Regions from separate parts of the Clostridium boliviensis genome, predicted to be linked through region 3. Evidence: riboswitches for the same ligand, from Rfam matches in the RefSeq annotation. Region 3 holds a riboswitch; each other region holds the start of a gene.
The links. A riboswitch is a leader RNA that binds a small molecule or an ion and turns the genes downstream of it on or off. The one in region 3 is predicted to bind thiamine pyrophosphate.
Positions count from the first base shown of each region.

Region 1: it holds a riboswitch for thiamine pyrophosphate, as region 3 does, so the genes downstream of both, thiT (energy-coupled thiamine transporter ThiT) here and thiM (hydroxyethylthiazole kinase) in region 3, are expected to answer to the same signal.
Region 2: it holds a riboswitch for thiamine pyrophosphate, as region 3 does, so the genes downstream of both, thiS (sulfur carrier protein ThiS) here and thiM (hydroxyethylthiazole kinase) in region 3, are expected to answer to the same signal.

Region 1 covers NZ_JAWONS010000103.1:55,847-60,590, forward strand. The annotation lists gene RZO55_RS06310 (helix-hairpin-helix domain-containing protein) at 1-605, opposite strand, end outside; gene RZO55_RS06315 (DMT family transporter) at 707-1,132, opposite strand; TPP riboswitch at 1,289-1,387, shown strand; gene thiT (energy-coupled thiamine transporter ThiT) at 1,420-2,091, shown strand; gene eam (glutamate 2,3-aminomutase) at 2,163-3,419, opposite strand; gene hypE (hydrogenase expression/formation protein HypE) at 3,551-4,528, opposite strand; gene hypD (hydrogenase formation protein HypD) at 4,518-4,744, opposite strand, start outside.
Region 2 covers NZ_JAWONS010000278.1:36,056-40,799, forward strand. The annotation lists gene RZO55_RS18310 (hypothetical protein) at 1-509, opposite strand, end outside; gene RZO55_RS18315 (protein kinase family protein) at 600-1,319, opposite strand; TPP riboswitch at 1,712-1,831, shown strand; gene thiS (sulfur carrier protein ThiS) at 1,888-2,082, shown strand; gene thiF (thiamine biosynthesis protein ThiF) at 2,084-2,725, shown strand; gene RZO55_RS18330 (thiazole synthase) at 2,749-3,522, shown strand; gene thiH (2-iminoacetate synthase ThiH) at 3,536-4,744, shown strand, end outside.
Region 3 covers NZ_JAWONS010000329.1:191,855-196,598, forward strand. The annotation lists gene thiD (bifunctional hydroxymethylpyrimidine kinase/phosphomethylpyrimidine kinase) at 1-400, opposite strand, end outside; gene thiE (thiamine phosphate synthase) at 397-1,035, opposite strand; gene thiM (hydroxyethylthiazole kinase) at 1,016-1,846, opposite strand; TPP riboswitch at 1,913-2,019, opposite strand; gene RZO55_RS24560 (HD domain-containing phosphohydrolase) at 2,062-4,551, opposite strand; gene RZO55_RS24565 (aldo/keto reductase) at 4,729-4,744, opposite strand, start outside.

The sequences.
Region 1 (4,744 bases), on a different contig from region 3:
AAGGCTGCCTCCTTAATCCCTGATATCTTCATGATGTCTTCAATCTTCTGAAATCCGCTGTGGCTTTCCCGGTAACGAATGATGTCATCCGCCTTTGCCTCTCCCACACCTCTTAAGGTCATCAGTTCTTCCTTCCCTGCCGTGTTAAGATTCACCTTATGACTGCCTTCCGGTAAATTTCCCAAGACAGATGTTCCCTGATCCAGAAGCCTTTTGGCTTCCTCCTGATCCGGCACCTGAATCTTCATCCCGTCTTTGACCTGTTCTGCCATGTTTAACGTATCGGCAGCTGCATTCTCCGTAAAACCTCCGGCCTCAGCGACAGCCTGAAAAACACGGCTTCCCTCCTCCAGCTCATAGACTCCTGGAGAAACCACCTCTCCGCATATATGTACATAGCAAATACGTGACGGTACCTCCGGCACTTCCGGTGATTCCTGGGAATCCGAAGCCGGAGTTTCCTCTTCTGAGGTAACAGGCGGCTCCTGAATGGAAACAAATGCTTTTTCTTCCCGGTATTTATGATTTCTGTTTAAGCCATAGCAAATGCTGCATAGTAATACGCACAAAGCTATGACTGCGATCTTAATCCTATGATAGTTCATGGAATCCTCCCTTTACAAAATTTTGCAAAAAAGGATTCCATCCTCAGCCCTTGTACCTATTCTACCTAAAGAAATAAGTAAATACAAGCACTATTTCCAAATTAGTTGAAGATTATAATGCCGATGATGGCAACAACGGCTCCAATTAGTTTTTTCCATTCAAAGCCCACCTTTTCCACCCCGAACAATCCAAAAACCTCCACTGCATAGGCAACAATGATCTGGGATACCACGATTATCAGAGCTGCCTTTGCAGGTCCTAAGGTTCCCATGCTTTTTACAACTGTATACGTAATAAATGCACCGATAATCCCCCCGATCAGCAGATATTTGGGATGAACCGAAAGCAGAGCTGAAATATTGTCCCTGCCTGAGAAATACCACAAAACCAGACATGTTAAAAATGCGGTCAGCTGAACCCAGCCAGTGGAAACCCACATGCTTGTCTGCTTGGAAACTCCCGTATTTAATACCCCCTGTATGCTCATGAGTGCTCCTGAAATCAGAGCTATGATAAAACCTGTCATAACACAACCTCCGCATCTGTATTTTAATAGAAAAATGCTATGATGCACTACTTTACTAGGTTGTGCTTAATTTACTTTTTTATACTTATTTTACAGTTTCAAATAACTTGACAAGAACTTTCATTTGGGTTATACTCACACCGAAATGAAAAAATTATGACACGCTGGGGGAGCCTTGGGCTGAGATTGGTATATACCTGACCCTTACTACTTGAACCGGACAATGCCGGCGGAAGGAAGCAATAGTAGTAGTAATCCCCTCCTGTGCATACGAAGGAGGTTTTTTTATGTCATTTTTTCTAACCTATTCTCAGGAATCCGGAGAATATTTTTTAAAACCAGCCGGATACGGGCTGATGGTTGCCGCACTTTTGGTGATTCTTCTGGGACTTCATCTGCTCACAGGCAAAGCTCTGCCTACCAGACAGCTGAAAACCCGGCAGATGGTAACCTGCGCAGGGGCAATGGCCCTGGCTATGGTGACTTCGTTCATCAAATTTGCCTCACTCCCATACGGTGGTTCCATCACACTGTTCTCCATGCTGTTCATCTGTCTCATCGGCTATATCTACGGCATTAAGGCCGGAATCATGACAGGAGTGGCATACGGAATTCTTCAGTTTATCATGGGACCATACATCTATGCGCCCGTTCAGGTTCTATTAGACTATCCCATTGCATTTGGATGCCTGGGACTTTCAGGATTGTTTCATAATAGAAAGTATGGTCTGATTCCTGGTTATATCGTGGGTGTTTTAGGCAGATATCTCTGCCATGTTATTTCCGGTTACATATTCTTTGCTTCCTATGTACCGGAAGACATGAATCCGCTTTTGTATACCTTTGGATATAACGCCACCTATATTGTGCCTGAGATGGTTGTAACTATTGTAATATTATATCTGCCACCGGTCATCGAAGCCATCAGCCAGATGAAACGCCAGGCAGTTAATGGTTAAAAGAATTTTAAAATAGCGTAGAAACCGCTGATCCATAAGCGAATCGCCTGTGGACCAGCGGTTTTTCTAAATCAAAGAAGCTCATGAATATCTTTTGTCTCATGATCCTCATACTTTATTATATTCCCTTCCCAGGTTCTGAATTTTATGTAACCAGGACCTCTGGAAATAATATAATTGGGGAATATAGGAGTCTTTCCCTGTCCCTTGGGCGCATTGACGATAAACGTCGGTATGGCCAGACCGGAAGTATATCCCCTTAAATATTCCATAATTTCAATTCCATCTTCGATTGAAGTATTAAAATGCGTGGTTCCCTGTACATGTTTTGCATGAAAAATATAATAGGGCCTTACTCTGCATTTCAATAACTCATGATTGAGTACGCGCATCACAAATTTATCATTGTTAACACCATTTAGGAGAACCGCCTGATTTCCAAGGACGATTCCGGCATCTGCCAGCCGTTCACAGGCTGCCTTTGATTCGTTTGTGATTTCCATGGGATGGTTGAAATGAGTGTTTAAATAAATGGGGTGATATTTCTTCAGAATGGCACAGAGCTCTTTCGTGATTCGCTGGGGCATCGTCACCGGTATTCTGGTTCCAAGCCTTATGTAATCCACATGAGGTATCTCTTTTAGCTGACTGATGATCCATTCCAGCTGTTCGTCAGACAGGGTCAGTGCGTCTCCCCCTGTAATCAAAACATCTCTGAGCTCCTCATTCTCTTTTATGTATTGGATTGATTCTAAAATCTTATCACGGGAACGATGAACATCCTGTTCCCCAATATTGCGCCTTCTCTGGCAGTGTCTGCAGTACATGGCACATTCATTGGTTACGTTGATAATCAGCCGGTCCGGATACCTTCTGGTAATACAGCCGGCAGGGTTGGTGTATTCTTCCGCCATAGGATCTAAATCCATGCAGGAATCTTCCAGCTCCTTATGGTTTGGGATACTCATGAGGCGTATGGGATCAAATCTGTTATCCGGATCTGCCAGACTTAAGTAATACGGAGAAATGGCCCATCGGAATTTTCTTCCCACTTCCTCAATCAGCTGCTTTTCTTTTTCATTGACCGGAAGAATCCGGCTTAAACTTTCCACATCGGTAATTCTGTTCTTCAGCTGCCATCTGTAGTCATTCCAGTCTTTTTCCGTAGCAGAATAAATATGAAGAATTCTGTTTTTCCGTTCTCTCAGCACATGATCTTTGCTGATGCCATTAGGAATCGATTTTCTTGCCTCAAGAAAATCTTCAATTCTTCCTTTTAATTCTTCTGCCCGTTGCAGCGAAATTTGACGTTTTTTCTCTTTTTCCATACATTTATTCTCCTTTTGCTCCAAAAGAAGCAACTTTATTATAACAAATAAGTTGTCAGTGAGTCAATGGGAATTGTACAGGTAAAAAAGCAAAAAAGAAGCCAGCTATTAACTGGCTGACTCCTCTTACTTTAACAGATTCTGGGAAGGCCTTCTCCATAAAGAAGATCAATGGACCGCAATCCCTTAAGCCTGGTTTTCATCATGACTCCGTTTCCTTCCATTATTGTTCCAATTATTCTGGCGTTGGTACCATATTTGCTGTTCTGCACTGCCTTTAATGCCTTTTGCGCCTGATTACCGGGAACAACAGCAATCATCTTTCCTTCATTTGCCATATAGAGAGGATCCAGCCCCAGAATACCACAGAAGCCTTTCACCTTCTGACTGACTGGTAGATTCTCCTCCCATATTTCTATTCTGCATGAGGACTGGTCTGCTGCTTCATTTAAAACTGTTGCCAGACCGCCTCTGGTTACATCGCGCATGCAGTGCACCCGGATTTTGCTGTCCAGTAAATTTTGAACGATTGATGTCAGGGGCGCACAATCGCTGGGTATCTGATTTTCTATTCCCATTCGGTGAGAAAGAATTGCTGCATGATGTTCTCCCAGGTTTCCTGATAGAATGACGGCATCCCCTGGTTTACAGCCCGATATGCTGATACCTCTTTTTTTTACTTCACCGATACCGGAAGTGTTAATATAAACACCTCCGTTTCCTTCCACCACCTTTGTATCTCCTGCAACAATCTTTACGCCTGCCTCTTTGGCTGATAAAGCCATGGAATGGGCAATTTCATCAATGGTTTCCAGTTCCATTCCTTCTTCAATAATAAAACCTGCAGTTAGATACCTGGGAACTGCTCCCATCATGGACAGATCATTGACGGTTCCGCACACAGCCAGCTTCCCTATGTTTCCACCCTTAAAAAAAAGAGGAGTAACAACAAAGGAATCGGTTGTATAGGCGATCTTACCTTCAAGAGATACCACAGCCGAATCTTCAAGCCTGTTTAACGTTTTATTATGAAAATGTTTTAAAAATACACGATTGATCAGGTCACCGGTCTGTTTCCCTCCGCTGCCGTAAGATATATCAATTTTCATAATTTATGTATGACTCCTTTCCACTGTACTCATACCAGATCCCGCAGGCTCCTTCTGACGACACCATACAGGGACCCACTGCATGGAGCGGCGTACAGACCGTTTTAAACAGAGGACATTCGAAAGGTGTCTTCCGTCCCAGAATGATATCCGTGCATTTACAGCCTTTGGGCATCTCCTCTTGTTCCTCGTACATGCAGCTGCCTCCGTCATAGA
Region 2 (4,744 bases), on a different contig from region 3:
CTATTTCCTCTATATATTTTTTTTGAAGTTACAATATCATTTAACATATGTGCATCAAGATAACTAATATTGCAGAATTCATCATTTTCATATAAGTATTTTAAAGTTTTACCAATATTTAAAAGATCCTCATAATGCTTTCCACATGAAAAACCTTCAATCATTGAATCGTCGAAAAAGGCTGCGTAGAAAAAAAGCGATTTAGCAAGCCAGCCTTTTTCCGCCATACTGTCGTTTGTACTATTTGATAAAACAAAATTCAAATAATCTGTAAATTCTATAAACGATCCTGTAGTTGTTTTTATACCTACAATTGGGTACCACAAACCTTTGATCTTACCATTATTAGTACCTGATGAACTGTAATAAGCTAATGTTACTCGTTCTGCCCCATCATAATATAAGATATTTACATCAATTAAACCAATCATTCTGAAATGTTTAACAGAGTATACATTAGCACAAAAACTTTTCTTATGAACTTCTAAAATACGTGGTGAAATGTTCACAATGATTCTCTCCTGTTTTGAATAATTCATTACTTACGATATGAACCATACAGTTAAGAAATGTTTTCTTGACCATATGGTTCATTATCATTAAAGACTTTCATTTTTAATTTCTTGAAGATCATTTTCTATTTGTTGCAAATTAGTATAACTATCTTCAATTCCCATAAGTTTTTTTAAAAACAATTTTTCATGTTCGTTTATATCAAGTTCTTCGTACCAGGCCTTCTCTTCCAGCCCTAAGTCTTGATAACACGATGTATAATATAAATGAATCAAAAAATCTCCAAAGTACCAATAATCCGTTTGTTGAGTATATTTTTTATTGTCTATATATCTAGCTAATCCAAAATCAATTAAAACAATATCTCGATTTCCCCTTAAGATAACATTGGGTGGTCTAATATCTCTATGAACAATATTCTGTTGATGCAATATTGCTATTATCTCTAGTAACTGAGTGGCGATTTTGTATATTTGAACTTTATTAAATACATATTCATCATTAAATAATAAATCTTCAAAAACTTTCCCTGAAATATATTCTAATACATATGCTTGTATATCCTCGTCTTCCAATTTTTCAATAAAGGCGGGAAACTTAGGATTATTTATACTTTTTAATATTTCTTGTTCGTAATACAGTTTCTTTTTAGATGTTTTTAACGTGTCTTTTTTTAATTGTTTTATAATGCATTTTTTAAAATTGCTATTTTCTGCTAAATAAACAATTCCATATCGCCCTTCGCCTATCTTATTTAAAATAGTATAGCCGTTTAGTGTTTCACCAGGTTGATAATATTTGTCCATACTATTAATACTTTATCTTTTCATTTAAAAATACTATCTACTATAACTATAAGAACGACTAGATGATCTGCTTGATGCACTAGAACGGCTAGTTCTTCTATAGTAAACATGGCCTTTATTTGATTTGAATTTTTTGTTTTTCATAATACCCCTCCTTTTATTTGAATTTGTATTCAAATAATTTATCTAATTTTCTTAATCGTACTGATATGGATTAGCTATACATTATATTATGAATTGCTTATTATTTTGTTACATTCTGCGCGCTCTCTATTTGGTTGTCCCGGGGAAGCGACTTTGCGAAGGAAATCGATTGATGGCTTATCGATTTATTCAGGAATATCATGTTATTTGTCTTGCATAATCACACGTATAGTAGTATTATTAATAATAATTTAATACAGGGGAGCTTGCGGGTGTTTTTACCCAAACAGGCTGAGAGGAAAGTGTGACTTTCGACCCATTAACCTGATTTGGATAATGCCAACGTAGGGACGACTGAATTTATTAATATTATGGGAAGTTGCCAATCAGGCAGCTTCCTATTTTTTTAAGGAGGATTAAAATCATGATAAAAATCAGTGGCATTTTTCATGAAGCAGCAGGAAAAACACTGGCAGAATATCTGGCAGGCACCAGCTACAATCCCAAGCGGATTGCAGTTGAATGGAACGGAGTAATCGTCACAAAAGAACAGTATGAGAAAACAGTACTTCAAAATGGTGATGTTGTTGAGGTAGTCAGTTTTGTAGGAGGTGGTTGATATGAACATCATTCCTACACTGGAGGAAATGAGGAGTGCTCTTGACAATCGAAACGGAAAATCTTTGCAGGATAAGTTTGCAAACTCCACTGTCGCTATCTGCGGGCTTGGAGGTCTTGGATCAAATATTGCTGTTGCCCTTGCCCGTGCAGGTGTGGGCAGGCTGATTCTGATTGATTTTGATAAAGTGGAGGTTTCTAATCTCCACCGCCAGCAGTATAAGGCTTCCCAAACCGGATGCTTTAAAACAGAGGCTCTTGCTGCAAACTTAAAGGAAATCGCACCATATTTAACAGTCATCACACATACCAGGCAAATCGATGAGAATAACTTTAATGAACTGCTATGCAATGCGGATATCATTTGTGAGGCCTTCGATGGGGCTGAGGCTAAAGCTATGCTGGTAAACAGTGTGCTGGAAAAGATGCCTGAAAGGTATCTGATCGCCGCTTCCGGAATGGCAGGAATTGATTCTGCTAACGTTGTAAGAACCAGAAGGATTACAGATCATTTCTATCTCTGTGGAGATGAAGTCAGTGATGTAGAGGATAATATTGGACTTATGTCCTCACGAGTCATGTTGTGCGCCGCACATCAGGCACATATGGCGCTCCGCATTCTTGCGGAAAAATATGAAGCCTGAATTACAGAAAGAAGGTAGACATTATGCAATCAAACGACAAACTGATCATTGGCGGTCAGGAATTCAGCTCCCGTTTCATTCTGGGCTCCGGAAAGTATTCCCAGAGTCTGATTCAAGCGGCGGTAAAGGATGCCGGTGCAGAAATCATCACCCTGGCCGTTCGCAGAGCCAATACGAAAGAACAGGAAAATATACTGGATTACATTCCAAAAGGGGTCACACTGCTTCCCAATACTTCCGGTGCAAGAGATGCCGGGGAAGCGGTGCGTATCGCCAGACTTGCAAGAGATTTAGGGTGCGGTAGCTTTGTAAAGATTGAAATTATGCGGGACTCCAAATATCTCCTGCCCGATAATCAGGAAACCATCAAAGCCACTGAAATTCTTGCAAACGAAGGATTTGTGGTCCTGCCTTATATGTATCCAGATTTGAATACAGCTCGAGATCTTGTGAGTGCCGGTGCTGCTTCTATTATGCCGCTGGCTTCTCCCATCGGATCCAACAAGGGACTCGCTACACGGGAGTTTATTCAGATCTTAATAGATGAGATCGATCTTCCAATCATTGTTGATGCCGGCATTGGCCGGCCTTCCCAGGCTTGTGAGGCAATGGAAATGGGCGCCGCGGCAATTATGGCAAATACTGCTCTTGCCACAGCTGGGAACCTGCCTCTGATGGCATCCGCATTTCGTCAGGCAATTGAAGCTGGAAGAAAGGCATATCTTTCTGGTCTAGGCAGAGTTCTAGTTCGGGGGGCAGCTGCCTCCGACCCTCTGACCGGTTTCCTGCATAATTAGGGGGGTGCATTGTATGGAAAATAAATTTTTATTTGATTCTGAGAATTTACCAGAATCCGTTCTTGATAAAAAACATCTGCTGGAAACGGATCCGTCATGCCGCAAAAATCACATGGAGTATCTGCCTGGAATGGAACAGATTCAATCCGGTATCTGCGATAAGGTTATATCAGAGATGAATTCCTATGACTACTCCCAATATACTGAAAAAGATGTTATGTCAGCATTGGATCATGATATTTGTTCTCTGGAAGATTTCAAAGCTCTGTTATCGCCTGTTGCAGAGCCCTTTCTTGAGCAGCTGGCCAACAAAGCGAGGCTGGAAACCAGCAGGCACTTTGGCAATACAGTTTATCTTTTTACTCCGCTGTATATCGCAAACTATTGTGAAAACTACTGTGTGTACTGCGGATTTAACTGTTATAATCATATCAGGCGTATGAAGCTGAGCATGGAGCAGATTGAACATGAAATGAAGATTATTGCAGACAGCGGTATGGAGGAAATTCTGATACTTACAGGAGAAAGCCGTACCCAGAGTGATGTGGCTTATATAGGTGAAGCGTGTAAGCTGGCCCGGAGAATTTTCCGCATGGTAGGGCTGGAAATATATCCGGTAAATACAGATGAGTATCGGTATCTTCACCAATGCGGAGCAGACTATGTAACGGTGTTTCAGGAAACTTATGATTCAGATAAATACGAAACCATACATTTATATGGGCACAAGCGGGTGTGGCCCTATCGTTTTGATGCCCAGGAACGAGCTCTCAGAGGCGGTATGCGTGGCGTTGGATTTTCTGCATTGCTGGGCCTTTCCGATTTTCGGACGGATGCACTTGCCAGTGCACTTCACGTGTATTATTTACAAAGAAAATACCCGCATGCAGAAATGTCCCTCTCCTGCCCCAGACTTCGCCCCATCATTAATAATGATAAAATAAATCCTATGGATGTGGGTGAAAAACAGCTTTGTCAGGTCATCTGTGCTTACCGCATTTTTCTGCCGTTTGTGGGAATTACTGTTTCTTCCCGTGAGAGTGAGGCTTTCCGCAATGGTATTGTAAAAATTGCAGCCACGAAAGTTTCTGCAGGAGTTTCAACGGGAATTGGCGACCATGAAAGCAAATACAGGGGAAAGGAGTCAGACGGACCACAAGGCGATGAGCAGTTTGAAATCAATGACAATCGCAGCTTCCAAAAAATGTATGAACACATTTCT
Region 3 (4,744 bases):
TAAGACAAGCGGCAGGAAGCAGTCTGCTGACAAGCGTATCCATGGCCTCCTCGGATAACAGCTTTGAGCCGCTGGTTGATATCATAACCGGATCCACCACCAGATTTCTGGCGTTGTATTTCTCCAGTTTCTCTGCAATCACCCTGATAATTCCGCTGTTTGAAACCATGCCTATTTTTACCGCATCCGGAATAATATCTGTAAAAATACAATCCATCTGCTGCCCTGCAAATTCAGGTGTCACGTCCATAATTGATGTGACACCTGTGGTGTTCTGGGCCGTCAGAGCAGTAATGACACTCATCCCATATACCTTGTGGGCAGTCATTGTCTTTAAATCTGCCTGAATGCCTGCACCTCCGCTGCAGTCAGAGCCGGCGATCGTAAGTACTTTTTTCATATCACAGCCTCCTTTACCAGAGATAACAGGGTTTTCACCGCTTTTTTCTTATCCCTGGCAGCAAATACTGCAGATATCACTGCGACTCCGTCAATATGGCTCCCTTTCAGTTTTTGAATATTATCTTCATTAATTCCACCTATTGCAATCACCGGAATGGATACAGAGCTGCAGATTTCTTTTAATGTATCAAAGGAAACAGGATTTGCATCGGTTTTGGTGGAAGTCTCAAAAACAGCTCCCACTCCGATATAATCTGCACCGCTTTCCTCAGCCAGAAGTGCCTGTTCTTTTGTCTGGGCTGATACTCCCAGGATCTTATCTTCTCCGATCAGCTCCCTGCATTTTCTGGCATCTAAATCCTTTTGTCCTACATGAACCCCATCTGCACCCACTGCCAGGGCGACTTCAATATTATCATTGATCACAAAAGGAATGTTGTACTTAGACGTAATTGTTCGAATGGCTCTCCCTTCGGCTGCAAAACTATCATAATCAAGATTTTTTTCACGAAGCTGGATAAATGTGGCACCTGATTGTACAATTTCCTCCACCTGCTCACAAAGCCTGCTGTTGCCCAGCCAGGTCCGGTCAGTAACTACATATAAAAGCATATTATCTTTCGATACATTCATAGTTTGCACCTTCTTCCAGTATTTTCTCATTCAATTTGCTCATTTCATCAATCAGAAGCATGCGGTACATGCCGGTACCGCCCTGAAGCTCACACAGTCTCTTATGCGCCAGCTCCCCGCACAGCCCCATTCCACATACTGCAGCTGCCGCTGCACGTAAAATATCACCGGGATTCGCTCCAATATAGCTGCCGGTTACCATAGAAAGCATACAGCCCGTCCCCGTGATTTTGCTCATCATGGGGTGGCCGTTTCGGATAGCATATACATGCTCGTGGTCCGCCACAAGATCAATGGCACCGGTAATAGCAATGACGGAACCTGTTTTTTTAGAAAATGATTTCGCAAAATCTGCCACGCTGCCTAAATTTACCTCTGTTACTTTATCCGCCTCACAGGCATCAACTCCTGATGTCCTTCCTTCTCCTGCAGCCAGAAATTTAATTTCAGAAATATTGCCTTTTATTACGGAAAACCGGACCTCTTTCAAAAGCTGCAATACTGTTTTATTCCGAAATGCCGATGCCCCTGCTCCCACCGGATCCAAAACAACAGGTATACCGCACTGATTTGCTGTTGTTCCTGCTGCAAGCATAGATGCAATCGTCCGCTCATTGAGCGTTCCCATATTTAAAACCAAAGCAGAGGATATAGCAGCGATATCACGAACCTCGTTAATATCATCTGCCATAATAGGCGACCCGCCGCTTGCCAGTATGATGTTGGCACAGTCATTTACAGTCACATAGTTTGTGATTGCATGTACCAGCGGAACATTGTTTCTTACATTTGTAATCATTTGTTCAAACATTTTCCTGCTCCTTTTCTTTGTTTTGAGAGAAAAAAATGAGACATGCCTGTAAAGACACATCTCATGATGGTTAAAGATCAGCTGTCCCTACGTTGGCATTACCCATATCAGGTTAAACGGGTCGAAGTTCTTACTTCCTCTCAGCCAGGTCACCAGCTCCCCAAAACGATATTAATTTTTCTCGATTTTAACACAACCGGCTGACACTGTCAATTCTATCCCATTACCTGTTTCACAAAAAAATCAACCAGCTGCGGATCAAACTGCGTTCCTGCACCCTGAATCAGTTCCTCTCGTGCATGGGAGGCCGACAATGCCTTTCGGTAACTTCTGTCACTTGTCATAGCATCATAAGAGTCCACAATTGCTATGATTCTGGCAAAAAGCGGTATATCAGTTTTACTTCTTCCCTTGGGATATCCTTTACCATCCCAACGCTCATGATGGCATAAAACTATCTCCGCGATCTCCGACATATTGGGGGCAGTATTTAATATACGGTATCCGATTTCTGAATGCCTGCGGATCTCCTGAAACTCATCCTCTGTTAATGCTCCCGGCTTATTCAGCAGTTCTTCCTTAATTCCTATTTTACCAATATCATGCAGCAGACCGGCAGCTCTGATTTTCTTAATGTCACTGTCAGACATCTCCAGGTTCTTTGCCATTAATTCACAGATTTCTGCTACTCTCTGGGAATGCTGCTCCTCTCTTGGATTTTTTTCATGAAGGGTATTTAAGATAATCTCAAGAGTTTTACTTCTTCTGCTGTATGACTCATATAATTTGTTCTGATACATTTCATCTTCTGCCAGCTTAACAGCATTCTGAACGGATAAACTGGCATCCTTTATAATACAATATCCAAAAGAAACTGACAGTTCGATTCCATTGATAGTCTCTCCTTTGCACTTCTCTTTTAATTCCCGGATATACTGCTCTGTATCTTGCTGATCCGACCTTTTTAAGATAATTGCAAACTCATCTCCTCCAACACGGCTGATCAGATCAGCAGCTTTGCCTGAATTCATTAATATCCCGGCATAACGTTTCAGCATGCTGTCTCCGTATTCATGGCCAAAGGAGTCATTTACAAGCTTTAAGCCATTGAGATCTGAAAAAATAACACTCATGGGATAATTTGCTGTCTGGTTTAATTCCTTCTCTTTTTTGTCAAAAAACCTTCTGTTATGCAGGCCGGTTACCTGGTCATAATAACTGATCTCTTCGATTTCCTTTATGTAATTATGGGTATCTGTTATGTTTCTGGCAATTGCAATGACTTTATCATCAAACCATTTTACAACCCGCAGTTCATGGTATTCTGTAGTCTGCCCGTTGATCCACTCATATTCAATCTTCTGGTTTTCTCCAGTAAGAAACACCTGATTGATGACCTCTTTGCTCTTATTTGCTATATAAGCAGGTATCACATCTGAGATATGTTTTCCAATAAACTCCTCTTTTGTAAAAAACAGATGCTCCCGGTCTCCGATACAGTCAAGAAAAGTCCCATCCTTAGAGATGACAAACACCGTATCCGGGATGGCTTCCATCAGGGAACTGGTATATTTAAGACTGTGGTACATCTGGGTTTCCCGCTCTGTTAAGATCTGATTTTGCTGGATTAATTGTTTCTGGGAAGCAACATTTTCTTTCAGGGACTGCTCCAGTTTTTCACTGCTCTGCTTTAGCTCACCTAACATAGCTTTAACTGGACGATCAATAATATGTTCTGTAAGAAAAAAAATAGTAAGGGACATAAACAGGAGGGAAAGTCCGAAAATTAATATGAATGTGTCTGACAGCTCGTGCAGGGGCATATGTATGGAACTCTCCGGAATTTCAAAAATGATCTTCCAGCCCAGATCATTGAGTGTCTTATAATACAGGCTTATCTTTTGATTATCCCTGTAATAGACAGCATTTCCCTCTTCATTCGACATGATCCTGGCAACAGCCTCCAGAAATGAAGAATTGGCAGAATCATAGACACTGACTTTCTGCTTTACCAGATCTTCATTTTCCGCCGCAAGATATGTTCCGTCTTTGCTGATTATGCAGGTTGTTCCGTCATAACTGGCAATATAATCCGATACAAATTTCTGCATGGAAGACAATCCCACGTCCACCGTCACACAGCCGATATAATTCCCGCTCTGGTCTAAGACCGGCTGGGAACATGTGATCATATACAGACTGCTGGTCTGATCATAATACATATCGGTCCAGACGGTCTTCTTAGTCTTTTTAGCAAGAGAATAGTAATCCTGGGAAAAATAATCGTAATCAGAATTGCTGTAATCGAACGTTGGGAGGATGCGGTCTCCTTTTTTGTATACATAAGGTCCCATATATTTCCGTGACGGATTGTAAAGATATGGTTCATACCAGATCCCTGCCCCTAAAATGAACTGGTTGTCCCTGACAACAGGTTCCAGAATATGAATGAAATAATCGGGAGAGTATTCTTTATACCCAGTCCCCGCAAAGACAGCAAGCACCCGTGATATTTCAGCCGCAGCATTCATATTCTTCTCGATGATATTTTTCTGTATTTCTTTTTCGGCAGATATTCTTTCGCTGGTTTCTTGATCGACGATCCTTTTTGCAGTTCTTACGCTGGCGTTATAACTCAGCATAATGACAACACATAATACCGGAATAACAATCAGAAGCATTTTTATTCGAATATGGCTAAACATACCATCACCTCTATCATATGTATTCTTGTATATCTATTTTAACTGTCAATCCATTCCAGCGTCCTTTCAGATATTTTAAATAAACTACTGTCTGCTTGTCAAGCTGAATTACTGTTTTAAGTAAATAAAAAATACCAAATGCAATTGATGCATCCGGTATTTTACGGTATTTTTCTGTTATTTATCTAATCTC